2 regions of the Rheinheimera muenzenbergensis genome follow, and region 1 is predicted to be linked to the other one. Evidence: predicted binding sites of a transcription regulator. Region 1 holds the regulator's gene; the other holds the start of a gene.

Region 1 (10,359 bases):
ATGGCGTACTGACTGTGCAGGTGCAGGCGGCACTGGCTACCTCCAGGCTGGGGCAAATTATCGCCCTGCAACAGCAAACGCTGAGTCAAAAACCGGCTGTGCTGCAAAAAACCGATAAATTAGCCCGTTATTTTGTTGAGCGTCTGCTGTTAATAGCGGCCGCAACCTTTATATTGTGGTACTTCTGGCTTGATGCTGACAGGGCATTCTGGGTAACACTGTCGGTACTGGTTGCCACCTGCCCCTGTGCGCTGAGTTTGGCTGCGCCGACCGCTATTACCTGTGTATTGGCCAATCTTAACCGGCAAGGCATATTGATAAAACGCTCAGCAGTGCTGGATGTATTACCCGAACTTAGCCATATCGTTTTCGATAAAACCGGCACCCTCACCGAGGGGCGCTTTTCATTGGCTGCTGTGCAGTGTTATCACGACGACTACAGCCAGGCCGACTGCCTTAACCTGATTGCCAATCTGGAAGCTTACTCTGAGCACCCGATCGCCAGGGCCTTTGCCCCTTACTTACAACAGCGGCTGCAGCTGGAGCAGCCGCAAATTTGTGTCGGTGCCGGCATCAGCGCCGTGTATCAAACTACACAGCTTAAAGTGGGCAGTGCGCAGTTTTGCCAGCTTAGTAACCCCACCGATGCCATGGTATACCTTACGGCAGATAATAAGTTACTTGCTGCTGTCACCCTGACCGATGCACTGCGCCCGGAAGTACCTGCACTGCTCGAACAGCTGCGCCGGGCTGATTATAAACTGGTGATGCTAACCGGCGACAGTTCAGAGCAGGCCGATATATTGCAGCAACAACTACAGTTTGATCAGCTGGTAAAAGGCTGTAGCCCGGAGCAAAAAGTACAGCATATAAACCAGCTGGTACAACAGGGCCATAAAGTGCTGATGCTGGGTGATGGTATCAACGACAGCCCGGGGTTTAATGCCGCCCATGTTTCGGTAACGCTACAAACCGGCAGCGACTTATCAAAAAATCAGGCCGATGTGGTATTGTTGCAACCCAGTATCGCCTTGCTGGCACAGCTGTTAGCGGGCAGCAGCGCCGCCCAGCGCATTATTAAACAAAACCTGGCCTGGTCTGTTGGCTACAACCTGTTGATAATCCCGCTGGCCATTGCTGGCTTAGTGTCGCCTTATATAGCAGTGCTGGGTATGTCATTCAGCTCCTTGCTGGTGGTGTCTAATTCGTTAAGGTTGCTTAGAAAATGAGTGTGATTTACGTACTAATCCCGATAGCAATCCTGTTTGTGATGATAGGTCTGGCAGTGTTTTTCTGGGCAGTTCGCAGCAAACAATTTGAAGATTTGGATAAAGAAGGCTTCAGCATCTTATTTGATGATACTAAGCAAACAACACCACAGCAAAAATCAGCCGATGATAAGGCACAGCAGTGAACGCTGAGCTGGCTGCGGCACTGTTGATCGGTTTACTGGGTAGCAGCCATTGTCTGGTAATGTGTGGTGGTATTGCCGGTGCTTTACAACTTAGCATGTCGGGATCAGGCCAGCATAAAGTAGTGCTGCAACTGCTTCTCAGTGCCGGCCGGTTAAGCAGCTATGCCTTGTTTGGCGCTGCTGTTGGCTATTTTGGTGCCAGCGCTATGCAGCTTGCCGGCGCATCGTTACTGTGGTTACGCTTGCTGGCTGGCGTATTACTGTTAATGATGGCGCTATATATCAGCCGGCTGTGGTTTGGTTTGCTGGTGTTAGAAAAACTGGGCCAGCATATCTGGCGTAGGGTGCAACCTGTAGCGCAAGGCTTGTTGCCACTTAACAGCGCAGCTAAGGCCTATGCTTATGGCCTGTGCTGGGGAGCTTTGCCCTGTGGCCTGGTATACAGTACTTTAGGCTGGAGTCTGGCCAGCGGCAGCGCCGGTATGGGAGCACTGCTAATGCTGAGCTTTGGTATAGGTACCTTACCGGCCATACTGCTAACCGGCTCTGCGGCAACACTGTTGCTAAAACTAAAAAGCCATACCGTATTCCGTTACAGTGCGGCTTTGCTATTAGCTATTTATGCCATTTATACGATTTGGCTTGCTATGCGCCGGTTGGTTTTTTAAGCTAGCGGCTGTCGGTATTTCAGAGAAAAGTGAAGGACATTGATATGCAACGCTCAGCAATAAACTGTCAGGATTGCGGCTTTAGTCAACTTTGCCTGCCCTTTTCTTTAAACGACAGCGAAATGACCCGGCTGGACGATATTATTCAGCGTAAGCGGCCGTTGCATAAAGGCGATATGCTGTTTGAAGCAGGTAATGCGCAAAAATCGCTGTTTGCTATCCGCACCGGTTCTTTTAAAACGTTTACCTTAACCGAGCAAGGTGAGCAGCAAATTACCGGCTTTCATTTGCCGGGCGATATCGTCGGTTTCGACGGCTTAAACAGCCAGCAACATCCAAGCTATGCTGAAGCGCTGGAAACAGCCATGGTGTGTGAAATTCCACTGCCAAATCTTGAATCACTGCTTGATCAGCTGCCGCGCTTGCGCCAACAAATGATGCGGCTGATGAGCCAGGATATTCAGGCCGATCAACAAATGATGCTGTTATTAAACCGCAAAACCGCCGAGCAAAAGCTGGCAACCTTTTTATCGCAGTTGGCCCAGCGTTACGCCAGCCGGGGTTTTTCTGCCAGCGAATTTCGTCTTACCATGACCCGCAGTGATATTGGTAATTATCTGGGCCTAACGGTAGAAACTATTAGTCGCCTGTTAAGCAAGATGGATAAAGAGCAGCTTATTGGCGTTGACGGCAAACTTATCACGCTGCGTGATGCACCGGCACTGAGTAAACTGGCCGCGCTAACCGCGCACTGCTAAATTCCGCTAGTTTAGGCTCCATTTGACCTGCATCAGGTTCCCGCACAGCAAATCAGGCTAGTTTAGCTACACTTAACTAAATTTGATTGCAGTGGAGCCTGTTATGTCTGAATTTAATCACATTCTGGTGGTCATCGACCCCAGCGCTGAACAGCAAAAAGCGTTAAACCGTGCTGTACAACTGGCACGCTTACAACCTTGTAAACTCACCGCTTTTGTCTCGGTATATGATTTTTCCTATGAAATGACCACGATGTTGTCCGGCGAAGAGCGTGAATCTATGCGCCAGGCCGTTATTAAAGACCGGGAGCTCTGGCTTAGTGATTATCTGGCGGCACCGCGCGCAGGCGGTATAAATATTGACGTTAAGGTCGTGTGGCACAACAGGCCGTTTGAAGCGGTAGTATTGGCGGTGCTGGAAGACGGTTATGATCTGGTGATTAAAGGCACTCATGATCATGATGTGCTCAAATCGATGATTTTCACCCCAACCGACTGGCACATACTACGCAAATGCCCCTGCCCGGTGCTGTTGGTAAAAGATCATGACTGGCCACAAGGCGGTAACATAATTGCTGCGGTAAATGCCGGCAGCCAGCAGCAACAACATCAATCTTTAAATCAACGCGTGATAACCCAGGCACAAAAGATGGCCGCTATGCTGCAGGCCAGTCCTCATCTGGTTAACGCCTTCCCAGGCACACCGGTTAATATTGCTATTGAGATCCCGGAATTTAATCCGCAGGAATACAACAGCACGATGAAGGCGCATCACACTGATGCTGTTACAGCCCTGGCCAAACAACACCATATCGACACTGCGCAGTGCCATGTGCTAGAAGGTATGCCTGAAGATGTGATCCCACAACTGGCCCAGCAACTGGATGCCGAAATGGTGGTCATCGGTACTATAGGTCGCACCGGCCTGTCAGCCGCAATCATAGGTAATACCGCTGAACATGTAATAGATAGGCTGGATTGCGATGTATTGGCAATGAAACCAGATGACTTTGTTTGCCCGATGCAGAAAAACTGAGTTTTGCTGCGTTGCCGGCTTTGGTATTGCGGCGCACTTGGCTATAATGTGCGCCATTTTTATCAGTGGTAACTGTTATGACGCACGCCGCCCAAGCCAAAGCTCAATATAATCTGAACAAACTGCATAAACGTCTGCGCCGTGGTGTCGGACAAGCGATAGCCGATTTCAATATGATTGAAGAAGGCGACAAGGTGATGGTGTGTTTATCCGGCGGTAAAGACTCTTATACCCTGCTGGATATTTTGCTGAACTTACAGCAATCTGCGCCGGTTAACTTTTCGCTGGTAGCGGTAAATCTGGATCAAAAGCAGCCAGGCTTTCCGGCCGATGTACTGCCGGCTTATCTGAGTAGCATAGGGGTAGATTTTCAAATCGTCACCGAAGACACCTACTCGATTGTGAAAGAAAAAATTCCTGAAGGCAAAACCACCTGCTCGCTGTGTTCGCGTCTGCGCCGTGGCATTTTATACCGTACAGCTAAAGAGCTGGGCGCGACTAAAATTGCTTTGGGTCATCATCGCGATGACATGCTCGAAACACTGTTTTTGAACATGTTTTACGGCGGCAAGATGAAATCAATGCCACCTAAGCTGGTAAGCGACAATGGCGAGCATATCGTTATTCGACCTTTGGCATACTGCAAAGAAAAAGATATTGAAAAATACTCTGTTGCGCGCGAGTTTCCGATTATCCCCTGTAATTTGTGCGGCTCACAAGACGGTTTGCAACGTCAGGTGGTGAAAGAGATGCTGCAGGATTGGGATAAACGTTTTCCCGGCCGGATTGAAACCATGTTTCAGGCCATGCAAAACATAGTGCCGTCACATATGGCAGATAAAGCGCTGTTTAATTTTGCTGCACTGACTAAAGACACCGAACTGACTGAACGCGATACCGCTTTTGATAAAGAGTCGGTACCGGCAGTACCAGTAGGCCTTGATACAGAAGACAATAGTGATGCCGATAGCCCGGTGCAAATTATTGCGCTGAGCTAAGCGGATTACGACAAAGGCACGCCTTTAGGGCGTGCCATTGTTTATCAGCGGCAGCAAGTACAAAGGCCGGCGGCTAAACTGCCAGTGTCCTGACATTGCAGCTGCATCATCGAGTTTAATTTCACAGCGATCTTTTTCACACACTGTTATGCGTTTAGCCGCCGGATCTAAGGTCGGTGTATCATCATCAGCCAGCTGCACAATAACGCCGGCTACATCAGGCAACCAGTATTTACCCAGACCCGCCATATCATCCAGCAATACATCAAACTGCTGCTGGTAATGTGCCAGAGTGGCATAGTCTAACGTCATTGGCAGACGCATCCGCGAACGCAGCCGAAACTGCACCTGGCAGGGCTCTGCATTGTCTGCCTGATACACCTGCAGTAGCGCATTGCTGTTCTTTAACGCTTCATCATACGGCAGACTGATTTCGCCATTGCCGGCAGTATCGAGGCTGATATCATGCTGATCACTTAGCAATTTCAGGCTATAAAAGCGGCAAGGTTGGCCGCTGCGCTCGCCAATTAACGCAAATGCCAGCGTTATATCACTGTATTCGGGTTGCTGTAGTTTTTTCATCCGACCATAGAAGCCGTTATAGTGCAGCTGCAAATCAGCATAGGCCGGCATTGCCAGCAGCGTAAGCAGCATAAACAAAGATCGCATATTATTCTTCCAGCAGCTTGCGGTTAAAACGGATCATGCCGCTGATTTCAGCAATATACTCATGCCCACGTTCTGAATAGGCCCCAAGACCAGCGGCTAACGCCTCGCCTCGTACGGGCTTACCTTCGCTGCGCAACCTGGCTCTGATAGTGCGCAGTGTGTCATAGGTATGAAAGGTGTTCAGGTTGTAAAAATAACTTTTTATGCTGGCGCCCGGACCGCTGAATTTGGCGACCTCATGGTTTTGCCCTTCAGTTCTGGATTGCGGTACCAGGCCACAGCCTTCGCGAAAACACCACTGGCCAAAAAAGTTATAGCCTTCGACGGCAAAGCGGCTGGTGCCCCAGGCTGATTCATTGGCCGCCTGCATCAGTACCAGTGTGTCCGGTATTATATCTACCCGCTTTAACAACTCCTGCAGCATGGTTTGATCGGTTTCGGCTACATCCATGCGAAATTCATCGTACAAACTGTACAGGAAGGCATATTCCTCCAGAGAAACACGCATGCGTTTTTGCTTTTTCTGTTGTATATCGAGCAATTGCTCACGCAACGAACGCAAACGGGCATTTTCACGCTTCACATATGGCCGCAAATAATTGAAAAACGCCCGTTTTCTATCGGTGATATTGCTGATGAGATTAAAATCCGGCAATGGCTTAAATACCACCGCAGGTTGCGTATACGCCAGCCGGGCTAATACCTTTTTCTGATCGGCAGCGCTTAGCGCCGTCAGACGGTTTGGCTTTTGCCAATCCTCCAGCGAGTCCAGCTGTTTTACCGGTTCAAGCTCAGTAAAAGGGCTGACTGCCGCCGCCACTACGGCCAGCCAAAACAACAGTATTATCAATCTTTTTAAAAACATCTATCACCTTGAGGCTACGACTGCACTGCATAATGCACTGCTTTGCTAACCAATTTATTACAATATAAAGTGGCCATTTTACCTGCTAGCGTAGTTTTATACGATGAAAAACTGAAATAGTGCAGTTTTTTTCTATTTTGCCCGACCTTGCCCATTGCCAGCGCACCTTGGGTATGACACCGTATAGCTTTGGTTATTCAGCAGTCCGGACGTATAGAAAGTGGAGTTTTAAGGTCATTGTTATGAAACCGATTGAGCGCTCATCAAAGTTAGACGGCGTATGTTACGACATCCGCGGCCCTGTGGCACAAGAAGCCCGGCGCATGGAAGAAGAAGGCCACCGTATTCTTAAACTGAATATTGGCAACCCGGCGCCTTTTGGTTTTGAGGCCCCGGATGAAATTTTAAAGCATGTGATCCACAACCTGCCCACTGCACAGGGTTACACTGACTCGCAAGGGATTTATCCCGCCCGGGTAGCGGTGGCGCAGTATTATCAGCAACGTGGTATTTTGGGTGCTGACGCTGACGATGTTTATATTGGCAATGGCGTGTCAGAGCTAATACTGATGTCACTGCAGGCGCTGCTGAACAACGGCGACGAAGTACTGGTGCCCTCGCCTGATTATCCGCTTTGGACAGCCGCCGTTAATCTGGCCGGCGGCAAAGCCTTGCACTACCGCTGTGATGAACAACAAGATTGGTATCCGGATCTGGCTGATATCAAGGCTAAAATTACGAAAAAAACCAAAGCCATAGTGCTGATTAATCCGAATAACCCTACCGGCGCCGTATACGACAAGGCCTTTTTACTGGAGCTGTTAAAAGTAGCCCGTGAACACCGCTTAGTGGTATTGAGCGACGAAATTTACGACAAAGTGCTGTACGACGGTACTGAGCATGTCAGCACAGCGTCGCTGGCAGATGATTTGATCATGCTAACCTTTGGTGGCTTGTCAAAAAACTACCGTATTGCCGGCTTTCGCGTTGGCTGGTTATTTATTTCCGGCGCAAAAAGCCTGGCGCGCAACTATATTGAAGGCCTGAACGTGCTGGCGTCAATGCGGTTATGTGCCAATGTGCCGTGTCAGCACGCCGTGCAAACCGCACTGGGCGGTTACCAGAGCATTAACGAGCTGGTGGTGCCAGGCGGACGCTTGTATGAGCAAATGGATTTGGCGCACCGACTGGTAACACAAATTGACGGCATTAGCTGCATGCGTCCCAAAGGTGCCATGTATTTGTTTCCGAAAATTGACCGCAAGAAATTCCGTATAAAAGATGATGAACTGTTTGTGCTGGATTTTCTGCGCCAGCATAAAGTCTTACTGGTGCACGGCAGAGCCTTTAACTGGCCGGAGCCGGACCACTTTCGCATCGTGTTCTTGCCACATAAAGAACAACTGGAAGCGGCTATTGCTAAGCTGGCACAGTTTTTACCCGGTTACAGCCAGTAAATTATCCGCAAAAAAGGCAGCCTGGCTGCCTTTTTATTTGCCGTCACGGCAATGCTCACCACTGATTTCAAATTCGATTGTGGTATGGCTCAATTTGTAGGGTGCCAACACTGCCGCTATTTGTTGTTTGTAATGCAATTGCCGCTCAGCATTGGCCGGCGTGGCAATTTCTACATGCATCGTCAGCACATGCTGCTCGCCATCAAGAGACCACAGATGCAGATGATGAATAGATTCGACAAAATCCAGCCCGGATAACTGGTTGCTGATTTGTTGTTGTAGCTGTAGATCCGGGCTTACCTGCAAAAACAGCGCTAACGTCTGACGTAAGGCTTTTAACACGTTTAGCAAAATAAACAGCGTAAAAGCGATGCTCAGTGCCGGATCAAGCCAGGCCCAGCCGGTAAAATACATCAGAACAGAACCCAGCAGTACAGCAACCCAACCCAGCACATCTTCAAGTAAATGCCAGCTCAGCACTTTTTCGTTCTGGGTTTTACCACTGCGTAACCGCAGCACCGCCATACCGTTAACCGCTACTCCTAAAATGGCTAACGCAAACATACCGCCGACATGCGGCAATTGTGGCTGCCATAACCGGGGTATAGCTTCAGACAGCACCCAGGCTGAGCCGAGTAACAAAATTACACCGCTGATTAACGCACTGAGCAGCGACCAACGCCGGTAACCATAACTGTAACGCTGAGTTGGTTGTTTCGCCGCAACCTTACTGGCGACCCAGGCAAAGGCTATCGCCAGGCTATCACCCAGATCATGGATGGCATCGGCAATAATCGCCACACTGTTAGTCAAGATGCCGCCGACTATCTCTATTAATGCAAAACCAAAGTTAAGCCAAAACGCCAGCGCAATATTGCTGCTTTCAGCCGGCGTATGGTTGTGGCCATGCGGATGTTGGTGCGATGCATGTGAATGCGGCGGATGAGCGTGTTGCGTCATAACTAACGAAGCAGCCTGATAGTCAATTTAAACCAGCTTAAAAGTAAAATCAGGCAGATACAATGTCACAGCGCGAATTATCTTCGTACTTGTATCTGTTTACATAACACAGTAGTCTGACAGCATTCTACAGCCGTCCATACTGCTAATAATAAATGACAACTGCTTTTTCTTTTAGCCAGGCTTTTGAAAGCCTGACCAACTATCTTGCCGGTGTAGTGTTTTATGCGTTTGATATTAACGGTGTCAGCATACCACTGGTGTTGATTTGGCTGGTTTGTGGCGCAGTTATTTTTACCTGTTATCTTGGTTTTATTAATGTACGCGGCTTTGGCCATGCTATCCGCTTGTTGAAAAACAATAAGCGCACTGGCGCCAAAGGTGAGATCACCCCTTTTCAGGCGCTAAGTACCGCACTGTCAGGTACTGTCGGTACCGGTAATATTGCCGGCGTTGCGGTTGCCATTAGCCTGGGCGGACCGGGTGCGACCTTTTGGATGATTGTCGCCGGTTTGCTGGGGATGTCGACCAAATTTGTTGAATGCACACTGGCGGTGAAGTACCGGCAACTTAATGCCGACGGCAGCGTATCCGGTGGCCCGATGTACTACATCAAAGCCGCATTAGATAAATGCAATTTGCCGTTAACCGGCACTGTGCTGGCGATGGCCTTTTCGGTATTTGTTATTTTTGGCTCTGCCGGTTTTGTGCACGTTAATCAGGGGTTTGTGCAGGTAAAAACGGTAACCGGTTTTGCAGATCCCTGGCTGTTTGGCGCTATTTATGCCGCTCTGGTCGCGGCGGTAATCATTGGCGGTATCAAAAGCATAGCCCGTGTCACCAGTATGCTGGTTCCGCTAATGTGCGCGGTTTATTTACTGGCTTCGTTATGCGTAATGGCAGCCCATGCCAGCGCTATTCCGTCAGCTTTATTGTTAATAGTGCAAAGCGCGTTCAGCCCGGAGGCCGGTTATGGCGGCTTAATTGGCGTGCTTATCCAGGGCTTTCGCCGCGCAGCCTACTCTAACGAAGCCGGTATTGGTTCATCACCTATAGCGCATGCTGCGGCGCAAACCGATCAGCCGGTAAAACAGGGTTTTGTTGCTCTGCTGGAGCCTTTTATCGATACCGTTGTTATCTGCACTATTACCGCGCTGGTGATTATCCTCACCGGTGCTTACCAAACTCCAGGGCTTGATGGTGTGCAAATTACCTCCGGCGCTTTTGCATCGGTATTTAGCTGGTTTCCCTGGGTGCTGATGGTAGCGTTACTACTATTTGGCTTTTCTACAGTGATCAGCTGGTCATATTACGGCTTAACCGGTTGGCGCTATCTGGTTGGGCAGGATAAACGTTTAACCCAACTGTATAAGGTGCTGTTTTGCTTTATCGTATCAGTTGGTGCCGTACCCAATATCATGGCAGTATTTGATTTTATCGACTCGATGATTTTTTTAATGGCGGTACCAAATATTCTCGCTCTGTATTTGCTGCTGCCCGAAGTTAAAGCCGACTTACGCGCTTACTGGAAAAC
Region 2 (10,359 bases), on a different contig from region 1:
CTGGTGTTGGAATATTTACCGATGCAAGGCGAAAGCGTTAATGGCTGGCGTAATCTGGCACAGCAACTGGCATTGCTGCATAAACAGCATGATCAGGCGATGTATGGCTTTGACTGGGACAATATGCTTGGCAGTACCGTGCAACCGAATAAATGGCAAAGCAACTGGAGCAGCTTTTTTTCTGAGCAACGTCTGGGCTGGCAGCTGCAACTATTGCTGGAGCAAGGCTTTGGCTTTGGTAAAATTGACTATCTGGTAGAGCAATGCCGGCAGCGGCTGCAGCATTATCAACCGGCCCCCAGTTTACTGCATGGTGATTTATGGCGCGGCAATATTGGTTTTTGCTCCGACGCCCCGGCCGTGTTTGACCCAGCCTGCTATTTTGGTGACCGCGAAGCCGATATCGCTTACAGTACCTTATTTGGCCGTTTCCCGGATGCCTTTTATCAAAGTTACAATGAGCTGTATCCGCTAGACCAGGCTTTTAATGAACGCAAAGATGTTTATAATCTTTATCATGTACTTAACCATGCCTACATATTCCGTGGTGCCTATCTGGTGCAGGCGCAAGAAATGATTAAACAATTATTCTACTGATCGTTGTTAGCGCTGTGCCGGTATAACCGCAGCATTCATCCAAACAGAGATAGTTAAAGCATGATAAAGAATTCCGCCGCAGCCGCTGCCTTTATTACCGGCAGCGCAAAACGGCTTGGCCGCCAGACGGCTATTACCCTGCACAGCGCCGGCTATAACGTTATAATTCACTGCAATGTGTCACGGCAGGCCGCTGACGACCTGGCGCAGCAATTAAATGCGCAGCGTGCAAACAGTGCCGCCGTATTACAAGCCGACTTACTTGATGAACACCGCTGGGCATCTTTGGCAGATGAAGCAGTTAACTGCTTTGGCCGGCTTGACCTGCTGGTGAATAATGCCTCGAGTTTTTTTCCTACGCCGCTGGGCCAGGCAACAGTGCACCAGTGGCAGGATTTATTTGGCTCTAACGTCAAAGCGCCGTATTTTTTAAGCCAGGCATTAGCGCCGCATTTAGCTAAGCAACAGGGCGCCATTATTAATATGGTGGATATTCATGCCGACAAGCCGCTTTCGGGCCACAGTCTGTATTGTATGGCCAAAGCCGCACTTTTAATGATGACCAAATCGCTGGCGTTAGAATTAGCACCTACAATAAGAGTTAACGGTATAGCACCAGGCGCAATTTTATGGCCGCCCGAGCAATCTGTGCAGCTTAACGAGCAGGATAAAGCAGCAATTATGCGGCAGATACCGCTTAAACAGCTAGGCTCGCCAGAGGATATTGCCAATACGGTGCTATTTTTAGCGCGTTCGCCTTATATTACCGGCCAAATTCTGGCGGTAGACGGCGGTCGCAGTTTAAGTAGCACCAGCAAAGCCTGAACGATGCTGGCGTAGGAGCCACTATGAGCATTTTGCAGCAAACCATCAGCTGTCCGTTTTGCGGCCACGCAACGCACCTGAGTGTTGAAGTGACCGACGACGATCAGGACTTTATCGAAGATTGCAGCAACTGCTGCAATCCGATCCATGTCAAAGTGCATAAAGACGAACAACACCACAGCATACAGCTGTTTATTGATGCCGATGACGAGCAGTATTATTAGCCGCCGGCAGCACCAAAGCGTTCGGCCATAATCCGTTCTACCGTTTGCACTATGGTTTGCGTTTGCTGATCGAGCTCGATATTAAGCGTATCGCCCAACTGTTTAAGCCCAAGGGTGGTAATGGCCAGCGTTTCCGGGATCAGGTATAAACTAAAGCCATCGCTATAGGTTTCCCCCACCGTTAAACTGCAACCTTCTACTGCAATAAAGCCTTTGCTTAATATGTAACGCATATAATCCGGCGCCAGGGTTAAACGCATGGCACAGTTATTCGCCGTCTTGTCCAGTGCGGTTATCGTTGCCGTAGTTTGAATATGGCCAGAGACAATATGGCCGCCAAGTTCACTGCCAAAGCTTAATGAGCGCTCAAAATTAACGGCATCACCCGGCTGTATAGCGCCCAGATTAGTTTTGCTTAAAGTTTCGGCGATGACATCAAAGCAAACCCAACCGGCCGCACTGTCAAAATCCGTTACGGTTAAACAAACGCCATTAATTGCGATACTGGCGCCCCGGGCGACATCGCGCAAATAGGCCGCGCCAGGCTGCAGCGTTAACTGACGAAACGCCGCTTCGTCGCGTATTTGTGTCACTTGCGCTTTAGTCTGTACTATTCCGGTAAACATAAACCCCCAATTGTGCTACATTGCGCGCCACTACACGCTGCTGATACAACAGACCTGCATATGTTACCTTTTTCCCGCTTCGAAGCCAGAACCATCCTGAAACTTTCCGGCCCAATCGTGCTGGCGCAGCTAACCCAAACCCTGATGTATTTTGTTGATACCGTAATGGCTGGCCGCTACAGCGCGGTCGATATGGCCGCTATTGCTGTGGCATCCGGTTTATGGTTTCCGGTAGTGATGACGATGCAGGGTTTATTACTGGCGCTAACGCCGATAGTGGCGCAGTACTATGGCAGCAGACAAACCAAACCAGTTACCCACTTCACCGTACAGGCGATGTATTTAGCTATGGCGCTGGCCGCAGCACTCTTTGTACTGATGTTATATGTGCATGTCCCCATTGATCTGTTAAACATGGATGACACTCTGCGGCAAAAATCGCTCGATTATCTGTACTATGTCAGCTTTGGCCTGTTTCCGGCAGCCGGTTATATGGTGCTGCGCAGTATGTTTGAGGGCATTGGCAATACCAAAGCCAGCATGTGGATAAGCTTCGTTGGCATCCTGGTAAACATCCCGGCCAACTATGTATTTATTTACGGCAAGCTCGGCATGCCGGCGCTTGGCGGTGCCGGCTGTGGTATTGCCACCGCACTGGTGTTTGTCGCCATGTTTATCGCCATGTTGCTTTATGGCTGGTATAGCCGCAGCACAGCACATTACCGCACGCAGCCGGATAGCTACCGGGTTAACCTAAAAGACATCTGGCAGATCATCTGTATCGGCACCCCTATCGCATTTTCTATCTTCTTTGAGGTGACGTTATTTGCCTGCATACCGCTGGCCATAGTGCACCTGGGCCCTATAATGGTGGCCGGCCATCAAATTGCACAAAACTACAGTGGTATCGTATTTATGCTGCCATTATCGCTTGGTATGGCCACCACTATCCGCGTTGGCCATCTGGTAGGCCAGCAAAGCATACTGGAGCTGAAAAAAGCGGTATCGACCGCCATAGTGCTGGCCGTACTGATGTCGTTTTTAATTGCCAGTTTAACGTTTTTGCTGCGTGGCAGTATTGCCGCCCTCTACTCACCGGATCAGAGCGTTATTGCGCTGGCAGCGTCGCTGTTAATTCTGGCCTGCTTTTATCAGGTATCGGATGCGATTCAGGTGGTGTCGGCTTGCGCGCTGCGCGGTATGAAAGTGACTAAACCGGTATTTTTTATTACCTTAATTGCTTACTGGCCAATCGGCTTTGGCCTGGGTGCCGTATTGGGTTTAACCAATTGGCTGGTGGCACCTATGGGGGCTCACGGCTTCTGGATCGGTATTATCGCCGGTTTAAGCGTCGCGGCAGTATTGCTGGCCATTATCTTAAAACGCACCTTACTTAAGTTAGAACAACAGGCAGGTTAGAACATGAAGGTTTGGCTGCTCGCTCTACTGCTAATTAACCTGATTGGCTGCTCAGATAATAACGGTGATAAGGCGCTGCAAGACTATCAACAGCGTCTGGCGCGGGTGTTGCAAAGCGAAACAGTTAATTTACCGCTGCCCGCTGCACCACCATTGGCAGAGCCACGCGATATAAAACAGCCCCTACCCGATCTGCGCATCGATCTGACAGACACCTTAGCGACCCGCCGCTGCGGATTAGACACCCTTATTGGCGAGCGTAATTCCAGCCTCGGCCGGGTGTACAGTGCCAGCAAACAACTTAGCTATGAGCTGCGTTTTCTCAACCAGTTACAGCAATGCCTTAACCTAAGCTGGGACAATACCGCGCTGCAGCAGCAGTTGCAGCAGGTGTATCAGCAAAAACAACTGAGTATCACCAATGCCTTTAACAATATGCTGTTAACCGACGATACGTTGCGCAAAGAGCTGCTGGGTGTACGCAACAGTCTGGCAGTTACAGAAATTGCCGGTTTAAGCGAAACCTGGCAGGCACTGCGCGCATTAAACCAGTTGCAACAATTCATCGTCGAGCAAAACTGGCAGGCCGCCAGTCAGGTTGATATTGAACAGCAGCTGCAGCAGTTATATCGCTACAATGTGCTGGGCCGGTTGCAACACAGCCTGCGCATCAGCGCTCATCAGCTGGCGCAACTTAACCAGCAGCTGGCTGGCGTTACACCCGTTAGCCTGTGCCAACCGCAGCCAGATAAACAACAGTTGGATATTCTGGCCAATATTTTTGCTAAATATTTTATTGCCCAGGTGCAGCAATACACGGTTAATCTGGAAAAATACCAGCAACAACTCTGGCCGCTGCTTGAGGAACTGTACCGTGATACGCCGCTACAGCCGGCACTGCAACAGCGCTTTGCCGGCAATTATCAGTTAATGCGCACTGAATTGGGCCAACATGTAAGCTGGTGGCAACAGCTAAACCGGCAATGTCCTTTGCAACTTACCCGGCAACATTAACACTGCCCTGCATCGCTAAGCGGCGAAAAATACAGCAAACTCACGCTATAACCATAAAAACACTTGCCAATATAGCAGTGGCGCAATAACATAGCCGCCGTTGTTCGCCAAGCGCGCAACGCAAAGTGTGCGTCCTTAGCTCAGCTGGTTAGAGCACCACCTTGACATGGTGGGGGTCGGTGGTTCGAGTCCACTAGGACGCACCAAAAATTCTAACAAAAACGCCACCTTAAGGGTGGCGTTTTTGTTTCTGCTATCTTATGCCGCCAGCTCCTTGGCTTTATCTTGCTTTATCAGACAGGGTGATTGCAGTGCCGTATGGTGTGCCTGTGCTGCGGTATGGGCCAAGGTGCTTGGCTGCTAACAATAGGCAAAATTACAACAGCATATTTTTGCAGCATTTTTTTCACACTACCACCATCTTGCGGTAAACTTAATATTCCCTTTAAAAGCCAAGGCTACTGCATGCACGCACTGATTGTGGAACCCAGCCCGACTTATCAGCGTATTTTGTCCCGCATGCTGCAAAGCTACGATTTTCAATTGAGTTTTGTCGACTCGGCAACTGCCGGCTTTCGGGCGTTAACCCAGCAACGCTTTCAGATGATTTGCGTTGCCATGTATCTGCCCGATTTAACCGGTATCGATTTTTGTCAGCATGTCCGGCAGCGTGACAGCGAAGTGCCGATCTTTATTGTTACCTCAGAGACCGATCCGGAGTTGCTGTCATCAGCACTGACTGCCGGTGCCAGTGATATTATCCGTAAAGATGATTTGCCGCGGTTAGAAGAAAGCCTGCATGCGCTGATCCCTCTGGGGCCCTTCCGATATAACATCAGCGGTAAAGCGCTGTACCTGGAAGACAGTTTGACGGTGGCCAAAGCGACAGATGCCAAACTAAAACGGCTTGGTTTACAGATGGATCATGCGTTTTCGATCCAACAGGCGCTGCAGTTACTTGATAACCACATGTACGAGCTGATCATGACAGATATCGTACTGCAGGATAATGAAACCGGTATAGAGTTTATTCAGCAGCTGCGCGCAGATCATCGCTTTGCGCAAACCCCCATTCTGGCCGTTACCAGCCTGGAAAGCGTCAACCGGCGCATTCAGGCGCTGCAATCCGGTGCCAATGACTATATTTCCAAACCTGTGCTGGACGAAGAGCTTTTTGCCCGCATTAATAACCTGATATCCGCCACCCGTCTGGTTGAACAACTGACCCGCGAACGGCAACGCTTGCTGGAACTGGCGACAAAAGACCATCTTACGGGTTTATATAACCGGCATTTTCTTACCGAACTGGCCAAACGCCGTTTTGTCGACGCTAACCGCCAGCGCAGTGCGTTAGCCACGCTGGTGCTGGACGTCGATCATTTTAAGCAAATTAACGATCAATATGGCCATCAAACCGGTGATCGGGTATTAAAACGTATTGCCAGCGCCTTACAGGCGCAATGCTCTGAAGATGAATACATAGCCCGTTTTGGCGGAGAAGAGTTTGTCGTGTTATTAACCGGCTGCACACTAAATGCCGCCAGTGAAAAAGCCCGGCAGCTGTGCAAAACGTTGCAACAACTGCAACCTGAAGGCATCAGCACCAGTGTTAGCATTGGCGTAACCTGTCTCAGTGCGACGCAGGACGAATACTTCGATGAAGTGTTTGCCCGTGCCGATAAAGCGTTGTATCAAGCCAAACAACAAGGCCGCAATCAGGTGGTTACCCTGGCGCCTTAAATCAGTGGCAATATCCTGCCAGCGCGCAAACACCAGCTAAGTTAAATGACCTTAGAATAGCGCCGTTGGCCTTGTGCCAGATAGGCATCAAAACAGGCGCAGATACTGCGTACCCACAACCGGCCACTGTCGGTTACTTTTATCCGCCCGGCATACACCTCAACCAGGCCGTCTTCCATAAAGGCAGTAAGCCGCTCTAATGCTTCAGCAAAGTATTGCCAAAAGCCACTTAGCTGCCACTGTCGGCTAAAGGCCTCGACATCAAGTTCGAAATGACAGATTAGCTGGCTGATTAATGCTGCACGTAATTTGTCATCGGCATCTAAACTAAAGCCGCGCTCTACCGGCAGCTGGCCGCTGTTTATTGCGGCATAATATTGTGCTAAGTCTTTACTGTTTTGCCACAACACCCCGTTTACCTGGCTGATACTGGATACGCCCAGGCCAACTAGTGCATCCTGACCGGCGCAGGTGTAGCCCTGAAAATTGCGCTGCAGCTTACCGGCTTGTTGTGCTTTGGCCAGGGCGTCATCTGCCTTAGCAAAGTGATCCATGCCGATAAATTGATAGCCGGCACCAACAAAGCGATTAATCGCCAGCTGCATCAGCTCAAGCTTTAACGGCGCAGCCGGCAGGCTGGCATCGGGTATTTTACGCTGGGCAGCAAAGCGCTCGGGTAAATGGGCATAGCTAAATAACGAAATACGATCGGGATTTAAGCGGATAATCTCCTCTACCGTTGCGGCAAAGCTGGCGCTGTGCTGAAACGGCAGGCCATAGATAAGGTCAAGATTAATCGAGCTAAAGCCCAGCTCACGGCTAAGCGCAACCTGATGGCGGATAAGATCGGTATCCTGGGGCCGGTTAATGGCAATTTGTACTGTTTCATCTAAATCCTGCACGCCAAAGCTAACACGGTTAAAACCCAGGGTACGTAAATGCCGTAACTTGTCGTCACTGCAACTGCGCGGGTCTATTTCAATGCTGACTTCGGCATCAGGCTTAATGTTAAAGTACTGCTGCAACAGCGCCATCAGCCGGCTTAGCTGCGCTTCGGTTAAAAAGGTCGGTGTACCGCCGCCTAAATGCAGCTGGTTAATCACCTTATCGCCAAGCAATGGCTGATATAACGCCATCTCCCGTGCTAAAGCATCGAGGTAAATGTCGGCTTTGTGCTGATGACGGGTCACCACTTTATTGCAGCCACAGTAATAACACAGCTTATGGCAAAACGGGATATGCAAGTACAGGCTAAGCTGGTTTGCTCCCTGGCTGATAGCCGTCTGAATTTGCGTACGGTCAAAGTTGCTGTTTAGCGCCAGTGCGGTTGGGTACGAGGTATAACGCGGGCCATTAATATTGTATTTGTCGATTAACCTGGCGTCCCATTTAAACCCTTGCATCTTGACCTCGTTTTATACTGTGATGACGTTGTGCCAAAACGCAGTATAGGAGGTTAAGCCGAATCACATCTTGATGTGTATCAAGCAGGCGGCTCCTGATTCAACAATGGCTATAACGCTAGCAGCGCGCTTTGCTTCGCGGCCAGGCATCAATGGGCTTGATTAAGCGCCTGAGCAAGCTCCTTACTGAGGTATTGCCACACTTCGTTTACGGCCCGGCTACGTGCCTCTTTTTCTAAACAAACCAGGTGAATCGGGGCTGCATCGGGGTGATGCCATGCTGTTAAGACTGCCTTTAATTTTCCTGCCTGTAATTCGGGTTTAATTAAAATAGGGTCAACCCGAATGATGCCCATGCCCATACAGGCAAGTTCAACTAAGGTGCGGCCATCGTCAGATGCTGTAGCAGGCGAAATGTGGATGGTTTGAATATCGCCAATTGGGCTGCAAAAGTGCCAGTGCTCCATGGCTAGTTTTTGATGGCGAAAGATGATGCATTGATGTGCACTAAGGTCGCTTGGTTCATCAAGCTTAGCTGCATTTTGCAGGTAAGCAGGACTGGCAAAACAGGCCCATGATTTAATGCCAATTTGACGGGCAACTAAAGATGAATCGGGTAATTGACCGACCCGCAGTGCAATGTCTATCCCCAGTTCAATCAGGTCAACTACCCGATCATCAAGGTTAATGTCTATTACTATCTCAGGAAACAGCCGCTTTAGATCGGGTAACAAGGGAAGTAAATAACGTTGGCCGATAAGGGTCGAGCTACTGATTTTTACCCGTCCACTTGGCCTGATGTGTGCCTGTTCGGTCAGTTTAGCGGTATTACTCAATAAGTCAGCAAGTGAGTCAGTGATGACAAGTAACTCTTTGCCAGCATCGGTGAGGTTTAATTGCCGGGTACTGCGCTGCAGCAATCTTAAGCCTAAATGTTGTTCAAGCTGGGCTATTTTTTTACTGACTGATGAACGGGGTAATTGCAGCGCGTCTGCGGTGGCTTGAAAGCTGCCTAGCTGGGTAACACGACGAAACAGATATAAATTAGGCAGCTGAAGGTGCAATGTTGTTGTGTCGATATTCATAAATACGTTCTCTTACAGAAACAATGAGTTTCTTTTTTGATGCCTTATTGGAAACGATTCTGCGGGGTATGCTGTGCGTCGTCAACTTATTATCGACAGGACATCAGCAATGCAAACTTCGTTACAAGGAAAAACCATTTTAATCACTGGCGCGACAGCAGGTATAGGTTTTGCCTCAGCACAATCGTTGTTGCTACAAGGGGCTAAATTAGTGATCACAGGCCGAAATCAGACGCGCTTAAACCACGCGGTGAAGGCGCTTGGTGAACAGGTGACCCCGGTATTGTGTGACAACGCCAATGTTGAACAAATTCAGCAAATGGTCATGCAGCTTCAGCGCGACAACATTCAACTCGATGGCCTGATTTTAAATGCCGGCGTATTTTATCCGGCGCCATTTGAGCAAATGAGTTTAGAAAACTTTACCAGTACTATGGCGGTCAATTTTAATGGCCCGGCGTTAATGTTACAGGCGTTACTGCCATGTTTGAAAAATCCAAGCAGTGTAGTCTTTGTATCGAGTGTTGCAGTATTAAAAGCGTTTACCGGTGCTGGCGTTTATAGTGCCAGTAAAGCTGCGTTCGAAGGCTTAGCAAGAGTGCTTAATTCAGAATTGGCTTCGCGTGGCATTCGGATTAACTCGATTCGTCCAGGTGTAACCGCCACCGAAATTCAGGCCAAAGCAGGGATGGACGATGGCGCAATCAGTGTGTTTTTTGAGTCACTCAGTAGTACGCCCGTTGGTCGGGTTTTAGTGCCCGATGACCTTATTCCTGCCATCAATTATTTAATCTCTGATGCCAGTGTTGGTTTACGTAATGCGTATATTGACATCGATGGTGGATTTGGACTTTAGTTGCGTCAATAGCTAATAAGAAGCTTTAGGGGTTTGGTTACAAAATTAAACTTATGAGCTTGTTGTTTTTTATCAGGTTGTTGAAAAATGCGGCTAAGAACCTACCGCGCTTTGGTGTACAACCTTTTGCTGAGCTTTGCACCGATGTCAAAAAACGCCGCCCTAAGGCGGCGTGTGCCGCACTAATCGCGGTATTTTGCTTTAAGTGCCTTAACCGACTTTACCAGCTTGCTAAATTGCCGCTCGTGGGCGCGCTTTTGCTGCAGTGATGCGCTGTTGCGTGCCTGTTCGGTATTTAGTTTTTGGTAGTTGGTTAACCGCCTTGCATCTAACGCACCTTGCGCAATAGCCAGCTGTACCGCGCAGCCAGGTTCAGCAACATGCTGGCAGTCGCTGAAGCGGCACTGGTTGGCTAAGGCGTCAATGTCGGCAAAAGCACGGCGAATTCCTTCGTCACAGTCTGTCAGTTGCAGTTCACGCATACCGGGCGTATCAATTACTACGGCGCCACCGGCAATAAAATGCATGGAGCGCCCTGTTGTGGTATGCCGGCCTTTACTGTCATCAGCC

What was found. The regulator FNR, encoded in region 1, switches genes on or off when oxygen is low (the NO sensors DNR and NnrR bind a similar motif). The targets are predictions, from matches to a motif close to TTGATNTANATCAA.
Region 2: hemN (oxygen-independent coproporphyrinogen III oxidase) is a predicted target of FNR. The motif match lies at 7,919-7,932, and genes of this name have one in related genera.

Annotation. Positions count from the first base shown of each region.
Region 1 covers NZ_JALAAR010000008.1:57,894-68,252, reverse strand. The annotation lists gene MN202_RS10710 (heavy metal translocating P-type ATPase) at 1-1,229, shown strand, start outside; gene ccoS (cbb3-type cytochrome oxidase assembly protein CcoS) at 1,226-1,414, shown strand; gene MN202_RS10700 (sulfite exporter TauE/SafE family protein) at 1,411-2,082, shown strand; gene fnr (fumarate/nitrate reduction transcriptional regulator Fnr) at 2,112-2,840, shown strand; gene uspE (universal stress protein UspE) at 2,944-3,876, shown strand; gene ttcA (tRNA 2-thiocytidine(32) synthetase TtcA) at 3,954-4,874, shown strand; gene MN202_RS10680 (DUF2987 domain-containing protein) at 4,899-5,543, opposite strand; gene MN202_RS10675 (glucosaminidase domain-containing protein) at 5,545-6,408, opposite strand; gene MN202_RS10670 (pyridoxal phosphate-dependent aminotransferase) at 6,651-7,865, shown strand; gene MN202_RS10665 (cation diffusion facilitator family transporter) at 7,899-8,825, opposite strand; gene MN202_RS10660 (alanine/glycine:cation symporter family protein) at 8,981-10,359, shown strand, end outside.
Region 2 covers NZ_JALAAR010000014.1:81,038-91,396, reverse strand. The annotation lists gene MN202_RS15565 (fructosamine kinase family protein) at 1-597, shown strand, start outside; gene MN202_RS15560 (pteridine reductase) at 658-1,422, shown strand; gene MN202_RS15555 (CPXCG motif-containing cysteine-rich protein) at 1,446-1,646, shown strand; gene MN202_RS15550 (riboflavin synthase subunit alpha) at 1,643-2,272, opposite strand; gene MN202_RS15545 (MATE family efflux transporter) at 2,333-3,691, shown strand; gene MN202_RS15540 (DUF3080 family protein) at 3,695-4,705, shown strand; tRNA gene MN202_RS15535 (tRNA-Val) at 4,835-4,911, shown strand; gene MN202_RS15530 (GGDEF domain-containing response regulator) at 5,171-6,445, shown strand; gene hemN (oxygen-independent coproporphyrinogen III oxidase) at 6,487-7,848, opposite strand; gene MN202_RS15520 (LysR family transcriptional regulator) at 7,998-8,933, opposite strand; gene MN202_RS15515 (SDR family NAD(P)-dependent oxidoreductase) at 9,043-9,789, shown strand; gene rsgA (ribosome small subunit-dependent GTPase A) at 9,972-10,359, opposite strand, start outside.